Regions from separate parts of the Caballeronia sp. LZ062 genome, predicted to be linked through region 2. Evidence: predicted binding sites of a transcription regulator. Region 2 holds the regulator's gene; the other holds the start of a gene.
The links. Region 2 encodes LexA, which represses DNA repair genes until DNA is damaged. Its sites were predicted from a motif close to ACTGTATNNNNATACAGT; they were not measured.

Region 1 (7,079 bases), 810 kb from region 2:
CTCGAACGCTTCCAGCCGAATCGCGCGACGATGGCGCAACTGTCGGGAAACGGGCGGAGAAAGAGGCATGGGGCTGAAGCCGGAACGGGGAAACCGTTGAATTTTAGCATAGCGAGTATTTCGGGCCGTGCATGCGCCTGATGATTGGCGGATGCCGGCGCATGGCCTGCCGCGTGGGGCGCAAGGTACGTCACTCGTCGCTTGGTTCGTCGATCCAGTCTTCTTCGCCGCCCTTCAGAATTTTTCCGATGGTGCTCGCCGAGAAACCGCGCGCCGCCAGAAAGCGCGCCTGTTTCGCGCGCTCCGCTGGCGTCTCCGGCACAACGCCGTACTTCCTCTCCCAGACCGCGTAAGCGCGTGCGGTTTCGGTTTGCGCGAGCTTGTCCGCCGTCTCGCCGATGAGCGCCTCTCCCACCGCGTGCCGCTTCAATTCATTAATGATCCGGCTGCCGCCCATGCGCGCCGCCCGCCGATGGACGACGCTTTCCACGAAGCGCTCGTTGGAGAGCCAGCCGTCGCGCTCCAGGCTGTCCAGCGTGCCTTCGAGAGAATCGGCTTCCTGCACGTACGGACGCAGCTTGCGCGACAGTTCGGCGCGACTGTGTTCGCGACGCGAAAGGTAAGCCAATGCGCGGCCCTTCAGCGAGCGTTGAGGCCGTTTTGAATTCTTCGCGTCCGGTGCCTTGCGCGGTCGTTCGGTCGAACGGCTGTACGCCGAGTCTGGTTGTGGCTCTGGCGCCGCGGCGGGCGCACATTGTTCGAATGGCTCGAACGGGTCGGCGTCTTCGAAGGAATTCGAGAAAGGATCTGTGCTGTCGTCCAATATGCGCGCTTCGACCGGCGGCTTCGGCGGCACGTTGAGCTTTTGGACGGATTGCGTCGCGGCGTGTGCCAGAAGCGAGCGTGCCTGTTCAAGACGAGCAGCGCGGTCGAGTCGTTGCGTCGGCAATGCCGGATGGGCGTTGCGTGCTGGCTCGACTGGACCCGGTTCGCGTTTGGCGCGCGCGGTCTTTCGCGATTTCGCATCTGAGCGAGGCGAGTCGGCTTTCTCAAGTGCTTCGGGTGCGGCCGAACGCTCGCGTGGGTCCGGCCATTCCTTGGCCGTATCAGAAACACCGCGCGACGGCGCAAATCGCTTTGCGCCGTCGCGTGGCATGGTACTTCGGGTGGACCAGCGTGACTTGCTCGATGCCTCGCGCCGTTCGCTGCTGCGCTCGTAATGGTCGATGCCATCGGCGTGATCCGCGTGATCGGCGCTCTCGCCGTGCGCATCGACGCTATGCGCAGCAAATTCGGAAGCAGCATCGCTTGCCGCCGCTTCACCGGATTCGGCCGCGCCGTCGGACCGACCGGCGCGGTCCCGCCGAACATCGGCGTTACCAGCCTTCAATCCGAACCGGCGCTTGAACATCGACCGTGCGGCGCGACGCTTATTCGTCGTCCGCTACTGCCGCGCCCGCAGCGACACCATCTGCCAGCGCCGCGACACCGAGCGATTCGCGGATCTTATTTTCGATCTCGCGTGCAATGTCCGGATTTTCGCGCAGGAACTCCCGCGCGTTGTCCTTGCCCTGACCGATGCGATCGCCGTTATAGCTGTACCACGCGCCCGCCTTGTCGACGAGCTTGGCCTGCACGCCCAGGTCGATGATTTCGCCCTGCCGTGAAATGCCTTCGCCGTACAGAATGTCGAAGATGGCTTCGCGGAACGGCGGCGACACCTTGTTCTTCACGACCTTCACGCGCGTTTCGTTGCCGATGACTTCGTCGTTCTTCTTGATGGACCCGATACGGCGAATGTCCAGACGCACCGACGAGTAGAACTTCAGCGCGTTACCGCCGGTGGTGGTTTCCGGGTTGCCGAACATCACGCCGATCTTCATGCGGATCTGGTTAATGAAGATGACGAGACAGTTCGTGCGCTTGATGGTGCCGGTGAGCTTGCGCAGCGCCTGCGACATCAGACGGGCTTGAAGACCCGGCAGCGAGTCGCCCATTTCGCCTTCGATTTCCGCCTTCGGCACGAGCGCCGCGACGGAGTCGATCACGATCATGTCGATGGAACCCGAGCGCACCAGCGCGTCGGCGATTTCCAGCGCCTGCTCGCCCGTGTCCGGCTGCGAGATCAGCAGTTCCTGCACGTTCACGCCGAGCTTTTGCGCGTATTGCACGTCGAGCGCGTGTTCCGCGTCGATGAACGCCGCCGTGCCGCCGATCTTCTGCATCTCGGCGATCACCTGCAGCGTGAGCGTGGTCTTGCCCGACGATTCCGGACCGTAGATTTCAACGACGCGGCCGCGCGGCAAGCCGCCCACGCCGAGCGCGATGTCCAATCCGAGCGAGCCGGTGGACACGACTTGAATGTCCTCAACCGCCTCACCCGCGCCGAGCCGCATGATCGACCCTTTGCCGAATTGCTTTTCGATCTGCGAGAGCGCAGCGGCCAGGGCCTTGCTCTTTTCCGCAGTCATGCCAGCCGGGCCTTTCTTGCTTTCTTCCATGAATCGTCCTTTGCTATGATGAACGGCGTCTGAGGCTTGTGCGCGCGGGCTCGAATGCGGCATTCGCATACTCTTGCCCGCTTTTCGCACAGATTCAGACACTGTATAAAAAAACAGTAGTTTTTGCAAGCCCGATTGCGGCGGCGTGGCATTTTCCACGTCGCCCGAACCGCGCAAAACCGCACAACACCCTGGAGACCGCCGCGCCGGGCGAAATGCGGTGCCGGCAATGCTGCGCTACCGCGCATCTGGCGCACATACGATGCGAATCCTCATTGCCGAAGACGACAGCATACTCGCGGACGGCCTCGTCCGATCACTCCGCCAATCGGGATACGCCGTCGACCATGTGAAGCATGGCGTCGAGGCGGACACCGCGCTGACGCTCCAGCCGTTCGACCTGCTGATTCTCGATCTCGGCCTGCCGCTCATGCCCGGTCTCGAAGTGCTGCGCAGGCTGCGCGCGCGCAATTCGCAGATGCCCGTGCTGATCCTCACCGCCGCCGACAGCGTCGACGAGCGCGTGAAGGGCCTCGATCTCGGCGCCGACGATTACATGGCCAAGCCCTTCGCGCTGAACGAACTCGAAGCGCGCGTGCGGGCGCTCACGCGGCGCGGCGCGGGCGGCGGGCCGACAGTCGTACGGCACGGGGCGCTCTCCTTCGATCAGGTGGGACGCATCGCGCATATTGGCGATCAGGTGATCGACTTGTCGGCGCGCGAGCTCGGCGTGCTCGAAGTGCTGCTCCAGCGCATCGGGCGGCTGGTGTCGAAGGAACAGCTCGTCAATCACCTGTGCGAGTGGGGCGAAGAAGTCAGTAACAACGCGATCGAGGTCTACGTCCACCGGCTGCGCAAGAAGATCGAGCCGAGCGGCGCGCGCATCATCACCGTGCGCGGGCTTGGGTACACGCTCGAAAAAGCGTCGAACGGCGCGTCGGCAAGCGCGCCGATGCCGCCGAGCCATCACTAAGCCGGGCCGCGCATGGCCTCGCCGGTTTCCAGCGAACGCGCAGACGAGCCGGCGCGCACGCCTCATCCCGCCACCGCGGCCACCGCCGATTCGGACACGCTGCGCGACGCGCGCTATGCCAACCCGTTTGCGCCGCCCGACGAATTGGAACCGGACGGCGGGACACATCCGCGCTCGCTCTTCGGCGAGATTCTCGACTGGATGCTCGCGCCGCTTCTGCTGCTCTGGCCGATGAGCATCGCCGTGACCTATCTCGTCGCGAAATCCATCGCGAACGGGCCGTTCGACCGCGCGCTCGAAGCCGACGCCTACGTCATCGCGCGCCAGATTCAGCCGGTCAACGGCGTCGCGGAACTGCGCCTGCCCGATGCGACGCGCGATTTCCTGCGCGCCGACAACGTCGACAGCGTATTCTTTCAGGTGCTCGGCACGCGCGGCGAACTGGTCGGCGGCGACCGCGACATGCCCTTGCCGCACGAAGACGACCGGCCGCAGCCTGGCATCGTCGAGTTCCGGGACGACGTGCTGCGCGGCAACGACATTCGCGTCGCCTACACGACAGTGGACCTTCCCGGACTCGACGCCGGGAACGCGCAGCCGGTGCTCGTGCAGGTGGCCGAAACGCTCGACAAGCGCAGCCAGCTCGCCAACGACATCATCAAGGGCGTGATCCTGCCGCAGTTCGTGATTCTGCCGCTCGCCATCGTGCTCGTCTGGTTCGGGCTGTCGCGCGGGCTCGCGCCGCTGCATGCGCTGCAATCGAATATCCGCGCCCGCCGCCCCGACGACCTCTCGCCCCTCGAAGCCGGCCGCGCGCCGCCCGAAATCGCGCCGCTCGTCGCCTCGTTCAACGATCTGCTCACGCGGCTCGAACAGAACATGGAGTTCCAGAAGCGCTTTATCGCCGATGCCGCGCATCAGATGAAAACGCCGCTCGCCGGCCTGCGCATGCAGGCGGAACTGGCGCTTCGGCAGGACGTATCGAACGAAGTGCAGCGTTCGCTCGAACAAATCGCGACGAGTTCCGAGCACGCGGCGCGGCTCGTCACGCAACTGCTCGCGCTCGCTCGCGCCGAAAATCGCGCGAACGGGCAGATCTTCTCGCACGTCGAACTGACGGATCTCGCGCGCCTCGCCGTGCGCGACTGGGTGCAGGCGGCGCTTGCGAAGCGCATGGACATCGGCTACGAGGAGCCGCCGTTTCCGGTCGAAGTGGAAGGCAATGCGGTGATGCTGCGCGAGATGCTTTCGAATCTGATCGATAACGCCATCCGCTACACGCCGGCCGGCGGGCGCATCACCGTTCGCGTGCGGGCCGACGCAACGAATCTCGATCTCGTGCATCTCGAAGTGGAAGACACGGGCCTCGGCATTCCGCCGGCTGAACGGGAGCGCGTCGTGGAGCGGTTCTATCGAATTCTCGGCCGCGAAGGCGACGGAAGCGGCCTTGGCCTTGCCATCGTCAAGGAGATCGCGACGATTCACGGCGGCACGCTCGCCATCGAGGATCACGTCTTTCAGGACGCGCCGAGACTCGCCGGGACGCTGGTCCGCGTCAGCTTGCAGCGGGTTTATCCTGCCCGGGACAAACCCTGATCGCTTACTCGAGAGCGCGCCGATGAATCAGCGCGGTTCGCGCAGTTTGTTCGCCGATCTCAGCCGGATGTTGACAAGTTAGCCGAACTTCGTCGGTCCGCGCACACCAAGAGCCCGAATTGCCCGAGTCAGAACGCCGTAAGTTTTCGTTCCAATAATCCTTGCACCGGCGCCGCGCTCGCGGCCCGACGGAATCGGGAATCAGACGGAAAACCTAAGGAGACGATTCATGGCAACGGTCGAAGGGCGCATTTCCCACGCGCCGATGACGAACGAGGAGCGGAAGGTCATCTTCGCCTCGTCGCTCGGCACCGTGTTCGAGTGGTACGACTTTTATCTCGCGGGCTCGCTCGCCATCTACATCAGCAAGACGTTCTTCTCGGGCGTCAATCCGACAGCGGGCTTCATCTTCACCCTGCTCGGCTTCGCGGCGGGTTTCGCGGTGCGTCCGTTCGGCGCGATCGTGTTCGGGCGGCTCGGCGACATGGTCGGGCGCAAGTACACGTTTCTCGTGACCATCGTCATCATGGGTCTCTCGACGTTCCTGATCGGCTTTTTGCCCGGCTACGCGACCATCGGCATCGCCGCGCCGATCATCTTCATCGCGATGCGTCTCTTGCAGGGTCTCGCGCTCGGCGGCGAATACGGCGGCGCCGCGACCTACGTGGCCGAACACGCGCCCGCCAACAAGCGCGGCGCGTGGACCGCGTGGATTCAGACGACCGCGACGCTCGGTCTCTTCATCTCGTTGATCGTGATTCTGGCCGTGCGCACGGCGACCGGCGAAGAGCAGTTCGGCGCGTGGGCGTGGCGCGTGCCCTTCCTCGTGTCGATCCTGCTGCTCGCAGTGTCGGTCTGGATTCGCATGAAGCTGCACGAATCGCCGGTGTTCGAGCGGATCAAGTCCGAGGGCAAGACGTCGAAGGCGCCGCTCACGGAAGCGTTCGGCCAGTGGAAAAACCTGAAGATCGTGTTGCTCGCGCTCTTCGGGCTGACGGCGGGCCAGGCGGTCGTGTGGTACACGGGCCAGTTCTACTCACTCTTTTTCCTCACGCAGACGCTGAAGGTCGACGGCACCAGCGCGAACATCATGGTGGCGGTGGCGCTTCTGATCGGCACGCCGTTTTTCGTGTTCTTCGGTTCGCTCTCGGATCGCATCGGGCGCAAGCCGATCATCATGGCGGGTTGCCTGATCGCGGCGTTGACCTTCTTCCCGCTCTTCAAGGCGCTCGCACACTACACGAATCCGACGCTCGAGGCCGCGACGCAGAAGTCGCCGATCAGCGTGATCGCGAATCCGGACGAGTGCTCGTTCCAGTTCAATCCGGTGGGTACGTCGAAGTTCACTTCGTCGTGCGATATCGCGAAGAGCGCGCTGTCGAAGGCCGGCCTCAATTATGAGAATGTTGCCGCGCCCGCCGGCACGCTGGCGCAGATCAAGGTCGGCGAGACGGTGGTGAACACGTACGACGGCAAGGCCACCGACGCTAAGGCGCAAGGCGCGGCGTTCGACAAGACGCTCGCCGGCACGTTGAAGAGCGCGGGCTATCCGGCGAAGGCCGACCCGGCGCTCATCAACTGGCCGATGGCGATCGTGATCCTGACCATCCTCGTGATCTTCGTGACGATGGTCTACGGCCCGATCGCGGCGATGCTCGTCGAGATGTTCCCGGCGCGGATTCGCTATACGTCGATGTCGCTGCCGTATCACATCGGCAACGGCTGGTTCGGTGGCTTTCTGCCCGCGACGGCCTTCGCCATCGTGGCGGCGCGCGGCGATATCTACTCGGGGCTGTGGTATCCGGTGGTGATCGCGCTCGCGACGTTCGTGATCGGCATGTTGTTCGTGAAGGACACGCGCAAATCGAACGTGTACCACGAGGATTAATGGCGCGCGTTTCATCGGCCCCGCTGCCGTGTCACGAAAAACGCGCGGCAGGGGTTGACAGGCGTTTCATGCGCCGCCATAATCTCGGCTTCTTTCGGCGAATTAGCTCAGTTGGTTAGAG
Region 2 (7,079 bases):
GCTGTCGATGCTCGCGATCTGTTCGGCATGAATTCGCGCGACGGAAGCGAGCGCAGGCACCGCGTCGAGCAGCTTGTCGACGCCTACGACGCCTGCCTTATAACCCGCCGTGGATGAAGCATCGCCGGCCTGTCCGGCAATCGTGCCGCCCGTTGCAAGGACGGCGATGCGAGGAAGAGTCTGTGTGTTCATGCCGGCGATTGTAAATCAGCCGGCATGCCTGTTTCAGGCCGCTTCGCGCAGTTGCGCGGCGATCTGCGCTTCGTCGAGTTGCGGCGCGAACATTTCGATCAGCCGGTACGCATACGCGCGCAGGAACGCGCCCTTGCGCAAGCCCACGCGCGTCGTGCTCGCTTCGAAAAGATGCTGCGTGTCGAGCGCGACGAGTTCGGTGTCGCGCTTGGCGTCATAAGCCATCGCAGCGACGATGCCGATTCCCATGCCCAGTTCCACATAGGTCTTGATCACGTCGGCATCGATGGCGGTGAGCACGATGTCGGGCATGGCGCCCGCGCTCGCGAACGCCTGATCGACGTGGGAACGCCCCGTGAAATCCTGATCGTAAGTGACGATCGGATATTCGGCGATCTGCTCCAGCGTAATGTCCTTGCGCCCGACCAGCGGATGGTCCTTCGGCACGACGACCGTGTGATGCCACGAATAGCAGGGAAACGTGACGATATCCGGATAGCGGTCGAGCGCTTCGGTCGAGATGCCGATATCCGCTTCGCCGTTCACGATCATCTGCGCGATCTGTTGCGGACTGCCCTGCCGCAGCGCCAGATGCACCTTCGGAAATACTTCGGTGAACTGACGGATTACTTTGGGCAGCGCATAGCGAGCCTGCGTGTGCGTCGTGGCGACCACGAGATGTCCGTTGTCCTGATCCGCGAACTGGCGCGCCACGCGCCGCAGATTCTCCGCATCCAGCAGCATGCGCTCGATCAGCTGATGCACCTGCTTGCCCGGCTCGGTCAGGCCGGTGAGCCGTTTGCCTCGCCGAATGAAGATATCGACGCCCAGTTCGTCTTCGAGATCCTTGATCTGCTTGGACACGCCCGACTGCGACGTGTACAGCACGTTCGCCACTTCCGTCAGATTCATGTTCTGACGCACGGCCTCGCGCACGAAGCGCAATTGCTGGAAGTTCATAGTCCGCCTCTCTTGTCTTGCTGCCGTTTTATGGATGTCTCATTGCGCCGGAAAGACGCGCAGCGCGCGCGGCACGGCGCGCACGCCATCGCCGATATCGAGCTTCAGCGCGCGCCACGCTTCACGATCCAGTTCCGCTTCGAGCACGCCGCCCGCGTCGCCTTCCAATTCCACACGCACCGAACCGCCGAGCGTCACGACGCGCCGCACGCCGACCACGATGCCGTCGCGATGCGCGAAGCCCTCGGCATCGTCGGCACGGTACAGCGCGAGATCGTGCGGACGCACATAAGCGAGCGCACGGCCGCTGAAATGCGCCTGGGCTGCGATGGCTTGCGCCGCGCCATCCGCGACGAAGCCGCCTGCATCGACATGTCCCTGAAGGCGGTTCGCCGCGCCGAGAAATTCATACACGAACGACGTCTGTGGATGATCGTACACATCCTGCGGGCTGCCGACCTGCTCCACGCGGCCATGATTCATCACGACGATGCGATCCGCCACTTCGAGCGCCTCTTCCTGATCATGCGTGACGAAAAGCGTGGAGATATGCAGGTCGTCATGCAGGCGGCGCAGCCAGCTTCGCAATTCCTTGCGCACTTTCGCGTCGAGCGCGCCGAAGGGCTCGTCGAGCAGCAGTACTTTCGGTTCGACAGCGAGCGCGCGCGCGAGCGCGATGCGTTGCCGCTGCCCGCCCGAAAGCTCCGAAGGAAACCGCTGCGCGAGCCAGTCGAGCTGCACGAGCTTGAGCAACTCATGCACTTTCTCGCGGATCACGGCTTCCGACGGACGCTCGCGGCGCGGTTTCACGCGCAGACCGAACGCGACGTTCTCGAACACCGTCATGTGTCTGAAGAGCGCGTAGTGCTGGAAGACGAAGCCCACTTGCCGGTCCCGTGCGCCCACTTGCGCGACGTCTTCGCCGTTCAGCACGACCTGACCGGCATCCGCATATTCGAGGCCCGCGATCACGCGCAGCAGCGTGGTCTTGCCGCATCCCGACGGTCCGAGCAGCGCGACGAGTTCGCCCGCGGGAAAGTCGAGCGTGACGTTGTCGAGCGCGGTGAAATCGCCGAAGCGCTTCTGCAGATTGCGAACAATGATGCTCATGATGTGTCCTTTGCCTTAGTTCGTCGCGCCGCTTTCCGCGAGCGATTGCGACATGCGGCGTTCCGCGACGAGCTTCAGCCCGAGCGTCACGAGCGCGAGCAACGCGAGGAGCGACGCTACGGCGAACGCGGCCGAGAAGTTGTATTCGTTGTAGAGAATCTCGACGTGCAGCGGCATGGTGTCGGTCTGTCCGCGAATGTGGCCCGATACCACCGAAACCGCGCCGAACTCGCCCATGGCGCGTGCATTGCAGAGAATCACGCCATACAGCAGGCCCCACTTCACGTTCGGCAGCGTCACGCGGCGAAAAATCTGCCAGCCCGAAGCGCCCAGCACATGTGCGGCTTCTTCCTCGTCGTTGCCTTGCGCCTGCATCAGCGGAATCAGTTCGCGCGCGACGAACGGAAACGTCACGAAGATCGTCGCGAGCACGATGCCCGGCACCGCGAAAATGATCTGCACGTCGTGCGCCGCGAGCCACGGACCGAACCAGCCCTGCGCGCCGAACATCAGCACGTAAATAAGGCCAGAAATTACGGGCGAAACGGAGAACGGCAAGTCGATGAGCGTGGTCAAGAGCGCCTTGCCGCGGAAGTCGAACTTCGCGATCGCCCACGATGCCGCAAGGCCAAACACGACGTTGAGCGGCACCGCAATAGCCGCAGTCGTCAAGGTGAGCTTGATGGCGGACCACGCGTCAGGATCTTTCAGCGACTCGAAGTAATAGTCGATGCCCTTCGCGAACGCCTGCGCGAACACCGCGACGAGCGGCACCACGAGAAAGAGCGCAAGAAACACGAGCGCGATGCCCGTGAGGAGCCAGCGCACCGCGCGCGATTCGGTGACGGGATCGAGCGTTCGCGTAGCGCGCGGTGCGGCGGTGTTCATCGCGATGGCTTTGGTGTCCGGCGTGCTCATGCTTGGCTCCCTTGCGCCGATAGTGCGTGCGCAGGGACAGCACCCGTGCGGCTCGTGCGCCGTTGCAGGAACCATTGCAGCGTGTTAATCAAAAGCAACATCAGAAAGGACACGCACAACATGACGACGGCGAGCGCGGTCGCGCCCGCATAGTCGTATTGTTCGAGCTTCGTGATGATGAGAAGCGACGTGATTTCCGACTTCATCGGCACATTGCCCGCGATAAAGATGACTGAGCCGTATTCGCCGAGCGCGCGCGCGAACGCGAGCGCAAAGCCCGTCAGAAGCGCCGGAAAGAGCGACGGCAGCACCACGCGGCGAAACGTCAGCCAGCGCGTCGCGCCGAGGCACGCGGCGGCTTCTTCCTGCTCGCGCTCGAAGTCCTCCAGCACCGGCTGCACGGTACGCACGACGAACGGCAAGCCGATGAACGTCAGCGCCACGAGCACGCCGAGCGGCGTGAACGCGACCTTGACGCCGAGCGGCGCGAGGAACTGACCGATCCAGCCGTTGCCCGCATAGACGGCCGCGAGCGATATACCCGCGACGGAGGTCGGCAGTGCGAACGGCAAATCGACGATGGCGTCCACGATGCGCTTCATCGGAAAGGTGTAGCGCACGAGCACCCACGCGACGAGAAAGCCGAAGACCGCGTTGATGAGCGCCCCGCCGAGCGCCGCGCCGAACGTGAGCCGATACGACGCCAGCACACGCGGCGATGTCACCGCGCGGACGAACTGCGCCCAGTCGAGCGTCGCCGTCTTCGCGAACGTGGCGGCGAGCGGGATCAGCACCACGAGGCTCAAGTACGCGAGCGTGATGCCGAGCGTCAGGCCGAAGCCCGGTAGCGCGCTCGGCTTGCGCCAAGTGAAAGTCGTCATCCTTGCTTTCGTCCTGTTCCAGTGCGCCGGGGAGCGCGTTCATCGAATGCTTGTGTGACCGGCGGCGTCATGGCGCGCCGCTTCGGTTTGCCTACGTATCGCGCGCTTACTGTGGCTGATAGATCGAGTCGAACACGCCGCCATCCGCGAAATGCGTCTTTTGCGCTTTCGCCCAGCCGCCGAAGGTGTCGTCGACGGTGTAGAGCTTGATCTTCGGGAACTGCTTCGTGAGTTCGGCAGGCACCTTGTCCGAGCGCGGGCGATAGAAGTTGCGCGCCGCGATCTGCTGGCCTTCGTCGCTATAGAGATACTTCAGATACGCCTCGGCGAGCTTGCACGTGCCGTGCTTGTCGACCACCTTGTCGACCACGGCGACGGGCGGCTCGGCAAGAATGCTCGCCGACGGCACCACGATCTCGAACTTCTCCGGCCCGAACTCCTTCAGCGACAGAAACGCCTCGTTCTCCCACGCGATCAGTACGTCGCCCTGGCCGCGCTGCACGAAGCTCGTCGTGGCGCCGCGCGCGCCCGAGTCGAGCACGCCCGCGTTCTTGTAAAGCTTGGCGACGAAGTCCTTCGCCGTCTGCTCGTTGCCGCCCGGCTTGTGCTGCGCGTAGGCCCATGCGGCGAGATAGTTCCAACGCGCCCCGCCCGAGGTCTTCGGATTCGGCGTCACGATCGAGATGCCGGGCTTCGCGAGGTCGTCCCAGTCCTTGATGTGCTTCGGATTGCCCTTGCGCACGAGAAACACGATCGTCGACGTGTACGGCGAAGCGTTATCCGGCAGGCGCTTTTGCCAGTCCGCGGCGACGAGCCCCTTGCCCGCGAGCGCGTCGATGTCGTAGGCGAGCGCGAGCGTCACGACGTCCGCCTGTAGGCCGTCGAGCACTGCACGCGCCTGTCCGCCCGAGCCGCCGTGCGACTGCTTGAACGTGACGGTTTCGCCGGTCTCGGCCTTCCACTTCTTGGCGAACGCCTGATTGAAGTCCTGATACAACTCGCGGGTCGGGTCGTACGACACGTTCAGGAACGACGTCTGAGCCTGTGCCTGCGCGCTCGTTCCGACAATCGCGCCGATGCCCGCCGTCGTCAGCGCAAGCGCCGTCAACGCGCGGCGTAAGTTGGTCCCTAATCCCGCTTTGATGCTTTGCATTCCCCGTTCTCCGTCTTATCCAATTGACGGAATCAGTCTATCGGCGGCCCTATATGAACAGAAATAATCGTTTTTCAGTCTTTTATATCGAAAGCTGCTAAAGCGGACGCGTACGCCCGACGGGCGCCATCGTCGTGGCTGCACGCGACGTTTCGAGCCGAACTTAAAGTAATGCTTGAAAAACGCGAAGTACTGTATAAAAATACAGTCATCTGTTGATCCATACAGTGCACGAGAGGCCCGAGCCAGTGACCAGATCCTCAAAACTTACCGCGCGCCAGCAGCAAGTGTTCGAACTGCTTCAGCGCGCAATCGAGCGCACCGGCTTTCCGCCTACACGCGCGGAGATTGCCGCCGAACTTGGCTTTAGCTCCGCTAATTCGGCGGAAGAGCATCTGCGCGCCCTGGCGCGCAAGGGCGTCATAGAGCTGGCGGCGGGTTCGTCGCGCGGCATCCGGCTCATTGGGGACGCGGCCCGTTCGGAAGACGTTCCACACCAGTTCACCCTGCCGCACGCGAGCATCATGCAGCTCTCGTTGCCGCTCGTCGGGCGTGTGGCGGCAGGTAGCCCGATCCTCGCTCAGGAGCACATCTCTCAGCACTATGCGTGCGACCCGGCGTTCTTCTCCAGCAAGCCCGACTATCTGCTGAAGGTGCGCGGCTTGTCCATGCGCGACGCGGGCATTCTGGATGGCGATCTGCTCGCCGTGCAGAAGCGGACCGAAGCGAAAGATGGGCAGATCGTCGTCGCGCGCCTCGGCGACGACGTCACGGTCAAGCGTTGGAAGCGCCGCCCGGACGGCGTAGAGCTCATCGCGGAGAACCCGGACTACGAGAACATCTTCGTGCGCTCCGGGAGCGGTGACTTCGCGCTCGAAGGCATTGCAGTCGGCCTGATCCGCTCGGGCGAATTCTAGTAGAAGGCGGCAGCGCTCAGAGCGCGTTGACCGCCCCTTCCACGCCTGTTCACGCCACGCAAGACGCGGCGCGTTTCGAGTACATCTAGCACGGACGGCAGCCGCTCGCGGCATGCCGTGGTGCGTCCTATCGTCTGGAGAGTCATGATGGAACGTTTTGCCCGTTTGCTGCCCTTTCGCCAGTTCGGCCGCCTGCGTCATCTGCGTGCGTTGATCTCCTGCGGCGGCGCTACGCCTGCGCGGGCCGAGGCTGCGCCGGATCTTTTCGATTCCATGCCCGCGCTTCCATCGCGCCAGCCCGCTTTTGCGCGCGTGTCGCTGACGCAGACGGTGCACGCGGAGCCGCAACGGCCCGCGCCCGTACGCGTGTATCGCAGCGAGTCGCGGCTCATTCTGGTCGGCAAGATCGGCGAAGTGTCGCGCATGATCGACCGCTGCATCGACGAAGAGCGCGCCGGCCTCTCAGGCGGAACGCTCGCCTGAGAACGCGTATGTTGGCGTTGCGGTCGCGGAATCATTCGATAGCGGCGTGGTCAATCGTGCAATGACCTTTTCGTAGACGCTTGCGCCACCGCATGTCCCGCACCGCTCGCTTCGTTGTCGCTGCACTCGCCGCCGTGTTGCTCGTTGCGGCGCTCGGTTTCGTGTACGCCTCGCCGTATATCGCGCTGGATCGCGTCAAGCGGGCCGCCGACGCGCGAGACGCCCAGACGGTAAGCGAATACGTCGATTTCCCGGCGTTGCGCGCAAGCCTGAAGGATCAGATAGCCGCGCTGCTCACGCGGCGCATCGATCTTCAAAGAGCGGCAACCCGCTGGCGATCATCGGCGCGATGATCGGGGCCGCGCTAGTCGGCCCGCTCGTGGATTCGTATGCGACGCCGGATGGTGTCGCGGCCATCCTGAACGGCATACCGCCGCGCGGCAATCCCGGCGAACGTCCGCCCGC

Region 1: the regulator LexA is predicted to act here: its motif matches at 2,602-2,619, upstream of recA (recombinase RecA).

Annotation. Positions count from the first base shown of each region.
Region 1 is NZ_JARTWB010000002.1:2,054,703-2,061,781, forward strand. It holds gene P9239_RS15615 (DUF2889 domain-containing protein) at 1-69, opposite strand, end outside; gene recX (recombination regulator RecX) at 191-1,411, opposite strand; gene recA (recombinase RecA) at 1,431-2,501, opposite strand; gene P9239_RS15630 (response regulator transcription factor) at 2,764-3,474, shown strand; gene P9239_RS15635 (sensor histidine kinase N-terminal domain-containing protein) at 3,487-5,070, shown strand; gene P9239_RS15640 (MFS transporter) at 5,300-6,958, shown strand; tRNA gene P9239_RS15645 (tRNA-Met) at 7,055-7,079, shown strand, end outside.
Region 2 is NZ_JARTWB010000002.1:1,239,800-1,246,878, forward strand. It holds gene P9239_RS11840 (asparaginase) at 1-192, opposite strand, end outside; gene P9239_RS11845 (CysB family HTH-type transcriptional regulator) at 226-1,152, opposite strand; gene P9239_RS11850 (sulfate ABC transporter ATP-binding protein) at 1,192-2,262, opposite strand; gene cysW (sulfate ABC transporter permease subunit CysW) at 2,278-3,180, opposite strand; gene cysT (sulfate ABC transporter permease subunit CysT) at 3,177-4,061, opposite strand; gene P9239_RS11865 (sulfate ABC transporter substrate-binding protein) at 4,168-5,214, opposite strand; gene lexA (transcriptional repressor LexA) at 5,463-6,131, shown strand; gene P9239_RS11875 (hypothetical protein) at 6,279-6,614, shown strand; partial or broken gene P9239_RS11880 (DUF2939 domain-containing protein) at 6,707-7,079, shown strand, end outside.